Regions from separate parts of the Streptomyces sp. NPDC002779 genome, predicted to be linked through region 1. Evidence: riboswitches for the same ligand, from Rfam matches in the RefSeq annotation. Region 1 holds a riboswitch; each other region holds the start of a gene.
What was found. Region 1 has a riboswitch for thiamine pyrophosphate ahead of ACFYW5_RS00355 (thiamine ABC transporter substrate binding subunit). Riboswitches for the same ligand answer to the same signal wherever they lie in the genome.
Positions count from the first base shown of each region.

Region 1 (3,267 bases):
ATGGGCACGCTGCTGCCGGGGCACGGCGGCATCATGGACCGGCTGGACTCCCTGCTGCCCACGGCGCCCGTGGTCTGGCTGCTGCTCGTGCTGTTCGTCGGGTCCGGCTGAGCGTCGGGTCCGGCTGCGCGTCGACGGACCCCTGGGAGCCCCCGCCTCGGCGGGGGCTCCGCTGTTCCCGGGGGCGGCGTGGTGGGACGCTTGAGGTGTACGCCCGTGAAGGGGGTCCCACCATGTCCGCCATCCGCGAATCCATCGACCTCGACTGCACGCCCGAAGAAGCGTTCGCGTACATCACCACCCCCTCCCATCTGCCCGAATGGCAGCTGAGCGCCGTCAAGGCGGAGCCACTGGAGCTGGGGCCGATGCACCCCGGCTCGCGCGTCCGGGTCACCCGCCGCATCGGCACCCGCGAGGTCCCGATGACCATCGAGTTCGACGCCCTCGACCCACCGCACAGCTGGGACCTGCACGGCATCGAAGGGCCGGTCCGTCCCCGCACCCACGGCTCGATCGAACCGCTCGACGAGGGCCGGCGCTGCCGCGTGACCATCGAGATCGACTTCGAAGCACACGGCCTGGGCAAGGCCCTGGTGCCCTTGGTCGTCCGCCCGCAGGTCCGCAAGGAGCTGCCGCGGGACGAGGCGCTGCTGAAGGAACGGCTGGAGGGGATCGGCGGATGATCGGGTGGCCCCGGCCACACGAATCGATCTGCGACACTGGTACAGCCATGCCTAAGCCCGGAGAACTCACATTCGTCGCCCCGCGCGGAGCCAAGAAGCCGCCGCGGCATCTTGCTGATCTTTCGCCCGCCGAGCGTAAGGACGCCGTCGCTGCGGTCGGGGAGAAGCCGTTTCGTGCCAAGCAGCTCTCGCAGCACTACTTCGCGCGGTACACCCACGACCCCGAGCAGTGGACCGACATCCCGGCCGCGGCGCGCGGCAAGCTGCGCGAGGAGCTGTTCCCCGAGCTGATGACGGTCGTGCGGCATCTGTCGACCGACCAGGGGACCACCCGCAAGACGCTCTGGCGGCTGTTCGACGGGACGCTCGTCGAGTCGGTGCTGATGCGGTATCCGGACCGGGTGACCATGTGCATCAGCTCGCAGGCCGGCTGTGGCATGAACTGCCCGTTCTGCGCGACCGGGCAGGCCGGGCTCGACCGGAATCTGTCCACCGCCGAGATCGTGCATCAGATCGTCGACGGGATGCGGGCGCTGCGGGACGGGGAGGTGCCCGGTGGGCCCGCCCGGCTGTCCAACATCGTCTTCATGGGGATGGGCGAGCCGCTCGCCAACTACAACCGGGTCGTGGGCTCCATCCGGCGCCTCACCGACCCCGAGCCGGACGGGCTGGGGCTGTCGCAGCGCGGGATCACCGTCTCCACCGTCGGTCTGGTCCCGGCGATCCACCGGTTCTCCGACGAGGGCTTCAAGTGCCGGCTCGCGATCTCGCTGCACGCCCCCGACGACGAGCTGCGCGACACCCTCGTCCCGGTGAACACCCGCTGGAAGGTCCGCGAGGTGCTGGACGCGGGGTTCGAGTACTCCGCGAAGTCCGGGCGCCGGCTGTCCATCGAGTACGCGCTGATCCGGGACATCAACGACCAGGCCTGGCGGGGCGACCGGCTCGGGCGGCTGCTCAAGGGCAAGCCCGTGCATGTGAACCTGATCCCGCTGAACCCGACCCCGGGCTCGAAGTGGACCGCTTCCCGGCCCGAGGACGAGAAGGCGTTCGTCGAGGCCATCGCGGCACACGGGGTGCCGGTGACGGTCCGGGACACCCGGGGCCAGGAGATCGACGGGGCGTGTGGTCAGCTCGCGGCCACCGAGCGGTAGTGTGCGCGCGGTAGTCTGATCGTCGTACGTACATCTTCATATTCCGACAGGGGAGCGCCACAGCGCTGAGAGTGCGGGACAGGCCGCAGACCCTCTGAACCTCGCCCAGGTCATTCTGGGTAGGGAGATCGGTCGTCACTCGAGCTGTTGCGCCCTGCCCGGACTCTTGGGAGGTCCGGGCAGGGCCGCGTCTCTTCCTGGTCCACTCCAGGAGGAATTCAGTGAGCATCACCAAGAAGGCCACCGTCATGGCCGTCGGACTCGGCCTCGTCACGCTCTCGGCGTGCGGGTCCTCCGACGACGACCACGGGTCCGGCGGCGCCGCCAGGACCGTCACCCTGGTCAGCCACAACTCGTGGGCCGTGTCCAAGGAGGTCCTCGCGGACTTCGAGAAGAGCTCCGGGTACCAGGTCAAGGTCCTGGAGGACGGCGACGCCGGGCAGGCCGTCAACAAGGCCATCCTGACCAAGGACGACCCGCAGGGCGACGTCTTCTTCGGCGTCGACAACACCCTGCTGTCCCGCGCGCTCGACAACGGGCTCTTCCAGCCGTACGAGGCGAAGGGCCTCGACCGGATCGACGCCACGTTCCAGCTCGACCGGGACGAGCACCGGGTCACCCCGGTCGACTACGGCGACATCTGCGTCAACTACGACAAGAAGTACTTCGAGGACCGTGACCTGGCCCCGCCGTCGACCCTCGACGACCTGGCCGAGCCCGCGTACAAGAACCTCCTCGTCACCGAGAACGCCTCCACCTCCTCGCCCGGCCTCGGCTTCCTGCTCGGCACCGCCGCGCGCTACGGCGACGACGGCTGGCCGGAGTACTGGAAGAAGCTCAAGGCCAATGGCGTCAAGGTGGTCGACGGCTGGGAGCAGGCCTACAACGAGGAATTCTCCGGCTCCGCCGGCGGCAAGGCGGCCAAGGCCGACCGGCCGCTCGTGGTGTCGTACGCCTCCTCGCCGCCCGCCGAGGTGATCTACGGCGACCCGAAGCCCGCCACCGCTCCCACCGGCGTCGCCGAGGGCACCTGCTTCCGGCAGATCGAGTTCGCGGGCCTGCTCGGCAACGCGCGGAACAGCGAGGGCGGCAAGGCGCTGATCGACTTCCTGATCAGCAAGAAGTTCCAGGAGGACATGCCGCTGAACATGTTCGTCTACCCCGTGGTCGAGGAGGCGGACGTGCCCGCGGAGTTCACCGAGCACGGGCCCGCGGCCAAGAAGCCCTTGACCATGGACCCCGCGAAGATCGCCGACCACCGCGACGAGTGGGTCAAGTCGTGGACCTCGCTCGTACTGAAGTAGCCGGCCGGCGCCGGCACGCGGCGCGGCTGGGCCTGATGGCCCTGCCCGTCGCGTTCTTCGGCGTCTTCTTCGCCTACCCCGTCGCCGCGATCGTCGCCCGCGGCCTGCGGGTCGACGGGGTCTGGC
Region 1 is NZ_JBIAQC010000001.1:89,365-92,631, reverse strand. It holds gene ACFYW5_RS00370 (phosphatidate cytidylyltransferase) at 1-111, shown strand, start outside; gene ACFYW5_RS00365 (SRPBCC family protein) at 234-683, shown strand; gene rlmN (23S rRNA (adenine(2503)-C(2))-methyltransferase RlmN) at 731-1,837, shown strand; TPP riboswitch at 1,876-1,981, shown strand; gene ACFYW5_RS00355 (thiamine ABC transporter substrate binding subunit) at 2,059-3,141, shown strand; gene ACFYW5_RS00350 (ABC transporter permease) at 3,177-3,267, shown strand, end outside.

Region 2 (3,267 bases), on a different contig from region 1:
GGCCAGCACCGGGTCGTCGTTGGTGTACGGCAGCACCGTGAACCCGTCGTCCACCAGGGTCTCCGCCGCGTCCAGCAGCTCGATCGGGTCCGGCAGCAGGGTTCGCTCGTCGGCGATGACCTCCAGCTTGACCAGATCGGTGCCGAGGGCCTCCCGCGCGAGGCGGGCCGTCAGCACCGCTTCCCCGGCCGTGAAGCACCCCGCCGTGTTCGGCAGCACCCGGATGCCGAGCCGCTCCAGCACCGACAGCACCGAGCCGTGCACCGAGGCGTCCACCCGCCGCATCGCGACCGTGGTCAGCTCGGTGCCGGACGCGGCCAGCGCCCGCTCCAGCACCTCCAGGGAGGGCGCGCCGCCCGTCCCCATGATCAGCCGGGACGAGAAGGACGTACCGCCGAGGACAAAGGCATCGTCGGCCATGGGTCAGCCTCCTTGGACGGCGGTCAGGACCTCGACGCGGTCCCCCTCGGAGAGGGACGTCGAGGACCACTGCGCGCGCGGGACGACGGTTTCGTTGAGCGCGGCGGCCACTCCGGAGGGCGCCGCGGTGAGGGACTGCACGAGCGTGTCGAGAGCCGTGCCCGGCTCGATCCGCCGACGCTCGCCGTTGACCGAGATGTTCATACGGGCTGCTCCGTGCGTGCGAACCGCTTCGGACTGAAGGGACGGGCCTCGTCGGTGAGTTCACCGGTGGCCAGGGCGTGCGCGAGGGCGTCCCCGGTGATCGGGGTGAGCAGCACGCCGTTGCGGTAGTGCCCGGTCGCCAGCAGCAGGCCGTCCAGCTCGGTCGGGCCCAGCAGGGGCGCGTTGTCGGGGGACCCGGGACGCAGCCCCGCGCGGGTCTCGGTGAGCGGCAGCTCGGTGATGCCGGGCATCAGCTCGTGCGCGTCGCGCAGCAGCTCGTACACGCCTCCCGCGGTCACCGTCGTGTCCCAGCCCAGCTCCTCGCTGGTCGCGCCGACGACCAGCTCGCCGTCGGCCCGCGGCACCAGGTAGACCTGGCTGCCGCGCACCACCGCGCGGACGGTCCGGCTCAGGAACGGCGCCTGCCGCTTCGGCACGGTCAGCCTCAGCACCTGCCCCTTGACGGGCCGTACGGGAGGCAGCACGGCCTCCGGGACGCCCGCCAGCCGCCCGCTGAGGCTGCCGGCCGCCAGGACCACCTGCCCGGCGCCGAGCACGGTGCCGTCGTCCGTCACGCACCCGGCCGCCCGCCCCTGCACCACCGACAGCCGCGTCGCCCACGCCCGGTGGAAGACCACGCCCGCCCGCTCACAGGCCGTCACCAGCGCCCGCGCCAGGCGCCGCGGGTCGATCTGGTGGTCGCCGTCCACCCGGAGCCCGCCGCGCACGCCCGGCGCGAGCATCGGCTCCAGCCGCCGGCACTCCCGCCCCGACAGCCACTCCGAGTCGAGGCCCGACTCCCGTTGCAGCGCGTGCAGTTCCCGCAGATGCGCCCGGTCGTCGGCGTCCAGCGCGACCGCGAGGGTGCCGCACTGGCGGTACCCGAGGTCCTGTCCGGTGAGGTCGGTCAGCTCGGCCGCGAACGCGGGATAGCGGCGCGCCGAGGCCAGATTCAGGCCGAGCAGTGTCTGCTCGCCGTAGTGCAGTTCCGTGACGGCGGCCAGCATGCCGGCCGCCACCTGGGCGGCGCCGCCGCCCGGCTCGGGGTCCACCACGGCCGTGGCGAACCCGCGCTGTGCGGCCCGCCACGCCGTGACCAGGCCGATGATTCCGCCCCCGAGGACGAGGACGTCTGACGAACGCGTAGGCGACATGGGCGTCCAGCCCCTCCCTTCGCCGGCATGACCCGGATCAGGTTCGTACGGTCGGAGGCCGCCAGCCTCCCTCTCAGCCCGGTGCGTCCGGGCTCCCGCGAGTGCTTGTACGTTGGCCACCCTAACCGCTCGTTCCGCGCCTCTGCAGGGAGCCTCGCCCCATGCCCCGCTCGCTCGACGGCCTCGTCCTCGCCCCTGTCGCCGACCAGGCCCCAGGTCAGGTGGGCACGCGGACCCGCTTCACCTACCACGAGAAGGACGGGGAGATCTGGGCCGATTACGCGGGCGGCGATGTCGTACGCGGGCATCTGGTGGGCACGCGCGAGGGTGACCGGCTGGACTTCCGGTACGTGCAGCTCAAGCGGGACGGGACCACTGCGTCCGGGCACTGCGTGTCGACGGTCGTGGAGCTGCCCGACGGGCGGGTGCGGCTGGAGGAGAGCTGGCAGTGGGAGTCCCGGCCGGGCCGGGGAACCAGCGTTGTGGAGCAGGTCACGCGGCACGACGGCTGACTGACAGTTTGTCAGTTGACTATGGTGATCAGGTGAGCGAGCAGACGACGATGTCGCAGCGGCGGGTGGTGGTGGTCGGCGCGGGCATGGCCGGCGTGCAGACCGCGGTCGCCCTGCGTGAACAGGGCTTCACGGGCACGGTACGGGTGATCGGCGCCGAGCCCCACCAGCCCTACGACCGGCCCCCGCTGTCCAAGGCCGTCCTGCTCGGCAAGGCCGAGGGATCCGCCTTCGACATGGACTTCGAGGCACTCGGCATCGAACTCGACCTCGGCCGCGAGGTCCTGGGCGTCCGCCCGGCCGACCACGAGCTGGACACCGCCGCGGGCCCGGTTCCCTACGACGTCCTGGTCGTCGCCACCGGCGCCGAGCCGATCCGGCTGCCGGGCGCCGAGGGCGTGCCCGGAGTCCATCTGCTGCGCACCCTCGACGACGCCGAGCGGCTGCGGCCCGTGCTCGCCCGCCAGCACGACGTCGTGGTCGTCGGTGCGGGCTGGATCGGCGCCGAGTTCGCCACCGCCGCGCGTGAGGCGGGCTGCTCGGTGACGGTCGTGGAGGCGGCGGACCGGCCGCTCGCGGGCGCGCTGCCCGCCGAGGTGGCCGCGCCGATGACCGCCTGGTACGCCGACAGCGGGGCCGAACTGCGTACCCGCGCGCGTGTGGCGCGCGTCGAGCCCGGCGCGGTGGTCCTCGACGACGGCTCGGTGCTGCCCGCGGGGGCCGTCGTGGTCGGCATCGGCGCCCGCCCCGCCACCGCCTGGCTGGCCGGCTCCGGCGTCGAGCTCGGCGCGCACGGCGAGGTGGTGGCCGACGACCATCTGCGCACCGGCGTCCCCGACGTGTACGCGGTCGGCGACTGCGCCTCCTTCCCCTCCGCCCGCTACGGCGAGCGCCTCCTGGTCCACCACTGGGACAACGCGCTGCAGGGCCCGCGCACGGTCGCCGCCGACATCGTCGGCGAGGACCCGCTGGTCTAC
Region 2 is NZ_JBIAQC010000007.1:105,681-108,947, forward strand. It holds gene ACFYW5_RS20915 (thiazole synthase) at 1-420, opposite strand, end outside; gene thiS (sulfur carrier protein ThiS) at 424-624, opposite strand; gene thiO (glycine oxidase ThiO) at 621-1,778, opposite strand; TPP riboswitch at 1,776-1,887, opposite strand; gene ACFYW5_RS20930 (hypothetical protein) at 1,940-2,290, shown strand; gene ACFYW5_RS20935 (NAD(P)/FAD-dependent oxidoreductase) at 2,341-3,267, shown strand, end outside.
Region 2: another riboswitch for thiamine pyrophosphate. It lies ahead of thiO (glycine oxidase ThiO); the one in region 1 lies ahead of ACFYW5_RS00355 (thiamine ABC transporter substrate binding subunit).

Region 3 (3,267 bases), on a different contig from region 1:
CGACTTCGACGCCAGTCTTGACGAGGCACTGGACCGCATCCTGGCGGAGGAGCAGAGCGCGGGCTGAAGCGGTGCGGCAGGGCGGCGGGAGACAGCCGTAACGCTTCAGCAGGCGGCCTGGGGTTGTGCAGGAACGCTTCTTCTCTGCACCGGGCCGTTGAGGCCGGAACCCAACCGTCCGTTGAAGCCGAAACCCAACTGTCGGGAGGTCCAGGCGGCGGCCCCGGGCCTCACCGCTTCCGCCGTCGCCCCCGTCCCCCTCGCGCCGGAGCCGGGCGTCCCCCGGCCGCGGCGGGCTCCCGCTCGGGGCGGTCGGAGGCGACCATCAGCGCGGCCAGGGCCGTGGTGACCGGGACCGAGGCGACCAGGCCGATCGAACCGACCAGGGTGCGCACGATCTCCTCCGCGACCAGCTCACTGTTGGCGACCGTGCCCACACTGCTCTGCGCGATCGAGAAGAGCAGCAGCAGCGGCAGCGCGGCGCCCGCATAGGCCAGGACGAGGGTGTTGACGACGGACGCGATGTGGTCGCGGCCGATCCGGATGCCGGCCCGGTACAGACCCCGCCAGCCCATCGTCGGGTTGGCCTCGTGCAGCTCCCAGACGGCCGAGGTCTGGGTGACCGTCACGTCGTCGAGGACACCGAGGGAACCGATGATGATGCCGGCGAGCAGCAGACCGCTCATGTCGATCTCCGGGTACAGCCCGTGGATCAGACCGGTGTTGTCGTCCGTGTTGCCGGTGAGGGCGGCCCAGTCGATGAAGACCGAGCCGAGGATGCCGATCAGCAGCAACGAGATCAGCGTCCCGAGAACCGCCACGGACGTCCGGGCCGACAGGCCATGGCACATGTAGAGGGCGATCAGCATGATGGCGCTCGACCCGACCACCGCCACGACCAGCGGGTTCGATCCCTGGAGGATGGCGGGCAGGATGAAGAGGGTCAGCACCAGGAAACTGACGGCGAGCGCGATCAGCGCCATGACACCGCGCAGCCGGCCCACCGCCACGACGGCCAGCGCGAAGAGCCCGGCGAGCACCGCCATCGGGATCCGGCGGTTGACGTCGGTGACCGAGTACTGGAGGTCCTTGGGCGCCGAGGGCTCATAGGCGACCACGACCTCCTCGTCCTCGTGCAGCTGCCGCGACTGGTCCGGCTGGACGATCTCGGTGAAGGTGCGGCCCTTGTCCTTGCCGGAGTCGACGCGGATCGTCGCCTTCTTGCAGGTGCCGTCCTCCTGCTGCTGCGCCGAGGAGCCCTCCGCGGTGGAGGTGTCGCCGGTCGGGGGAACCCCGGAGGCGTTCACCGAGGAGCAGCTGACCTCCTCGACCTTGGTGACGGTGGCCTGCTGGGTCTGACGGTCGAAGCCGACACCCGTGCGCTCGTGCGAGGGCGCGCCACCCGGCCACAGCACCGCGAGCCCCACGACGACCGCCGCGGCGAACGGGATGAGGATCGCCGCGATGACCTTGCGCAGATGCTTGGAGACCGGGGCCGCCGGGCCATGGGCATGGCTGTGGGAATGGCCGTTTCCGTGCCCGTGCCCGTCACCACCACCGGTGGATCCGGAACCGGGGCCGCGGGGCGGCTCGGGCGGGAACGGGGGTTCATGCGTCGTGGTCACCGACCGATCATCGCAAGAACGACCGGGGCCCCCTGTTCACCGCGCCCGAATTGACGCTAGCGTGGGGGCACCTTTGTACACGCGGGAGCTCGGAGCACCGGGCTGAGAGGGCGCTGACCTCCGTCCCAGCGATGTTTCACGTGGAACGTCACCACACGCGAGTGACGTTGCACACGAAACATCGGCAGACGGAAGCCGCTGCGTCGACCGCCGAACCTGTTACCGGGTAATGCCGGCGTAGGGAGTAGGTCTCATGACCATCAAGGACGCACGCACGCCTGCCTCCACGCAGAACACGACGAACGGTGCGAACGGTTCGTCGAGCGATGAGGCCGGGAAGTCCATCGGCTGGCACAAGGCGTACGTCGAGGGCTCGCGCCCCGATCTACAGGTGCCGGTCCGTCAGGTGCACCTCACCAACGGGCAGTCCGTCACGCTGTACGACACCTCCGGCCCGTACACCGATCCGGGCGTCGACACCGACGTCCGCCGGGGACTTTCCCCGCTGCGGGAGAACTGGATCATCGGCCGCGGCGACACCGAGGAGTACGCGGGCCGTCCCGTCCGCCCCGAGGACGACGGGATCAAGCACACCTCACCGCGCGGCGGCCTGCGCAACCTCGACGCGGTCTTCCCCGGCCGCCCCCGGCTGCCGCGCCGCGGCCGGGACGGGCAGGCGGTCACCCAGCTCGCGTACGCCCGCCGGGGCGAGATCACGCCCGAGATGGAGTACGTGGCCATCCGGGAGAACGTGGCGCCGGAAGTGATCCGAGAGGAGATCGCGGCAGGACGTGCGGTGCTGCCGGCGAACGTCAACCACCCGGAGATCGAGCCGATGATCATCGGCAAGCGGTTCCTGGTGAAGGTGAACGCCAATATCGGCAACTCCGCGGTGACGTCCTCCATCGAGGAGGAGGTCGAGAAGATGACCTGGGCGACCCGGTGGGGCGCCGACACGGTCATGGATCTGTCCACCGGCCGCAACATCCACACCACCCGCGAGTGGGTGCTGCGCAACTCCCCCGTCCCCATCGGCACGGTGCCGCTCTACCAGGCCCTGGAGAAGGTCGACGGCAAGGCCGAGGAACTGACCTGGGAGATCTACAAGGACACCGTCATCGAGCAGGCCGAGCAGGGCGTGGACTACATGACGGTCCACGCGGGCGTCCGCCTGCCGTATGTGCCGCTGACCGCCAACCGCAAGACCGGCATCGTCTCCCGCGGCGGCTCGATCATGGCCGCGTGGTGCCTCGCGCACCACAAGGAGAGCTTCCTGTACGAGAACTTCGAGGAGCTCTGCGAGATCCTCGCCGCCTACGACGTCACGTACTCGCTCGGCGACGGCCTGCGGCCCGGCTCGATCGCGGACGCCAACGACGAGGCGCAGTTCGCGGAGCTGCGGACGCTCGGCGAACTCAACCGGATCGCCAAGAGCTTCAACGTCCAGACCATGATCGAGGGCCCGGGACATGTCCCGATGCACAAGATCAAGGAGAACATCGACCTTCAGCAGGAGATCTGCGAGGAGGCGCCGTTCTACACGCTCGGCCCGCTGACGACGGATGTCGCCCCGGCGTACGACCACATCACCTCCGGCATCGGTGCCGCGATGATCGCCTGGTGGGGCACGGCCATGCTCTGC
Region 3 is NZ_JBIAQC010000003.1:170,395-173,661, reverse strand. It holds gene ACFYW5_RS10640 (SsgA family sporulation/cell division regulator) at 1-67, shown strand, start outside; gene ACFYW5_RS10635 (YibE/F family protein) at 231-1,625, opposite strand; TPP riboswitch at 1,697-1,886, shown strand; gene thiC (phosphomethylpyrimidine synthase ThiC) at 1,879-3,267, shown strand, end outside.
Region 3: another riboswitch for thiamine pyrophosphate. It lies ahead of thiC (phosphomethylpyrimidine synthase ThiC); the one in region 1 lies ahead of ACFYW5_RS00355 (thiamine ABC transporter substrate binding subunit).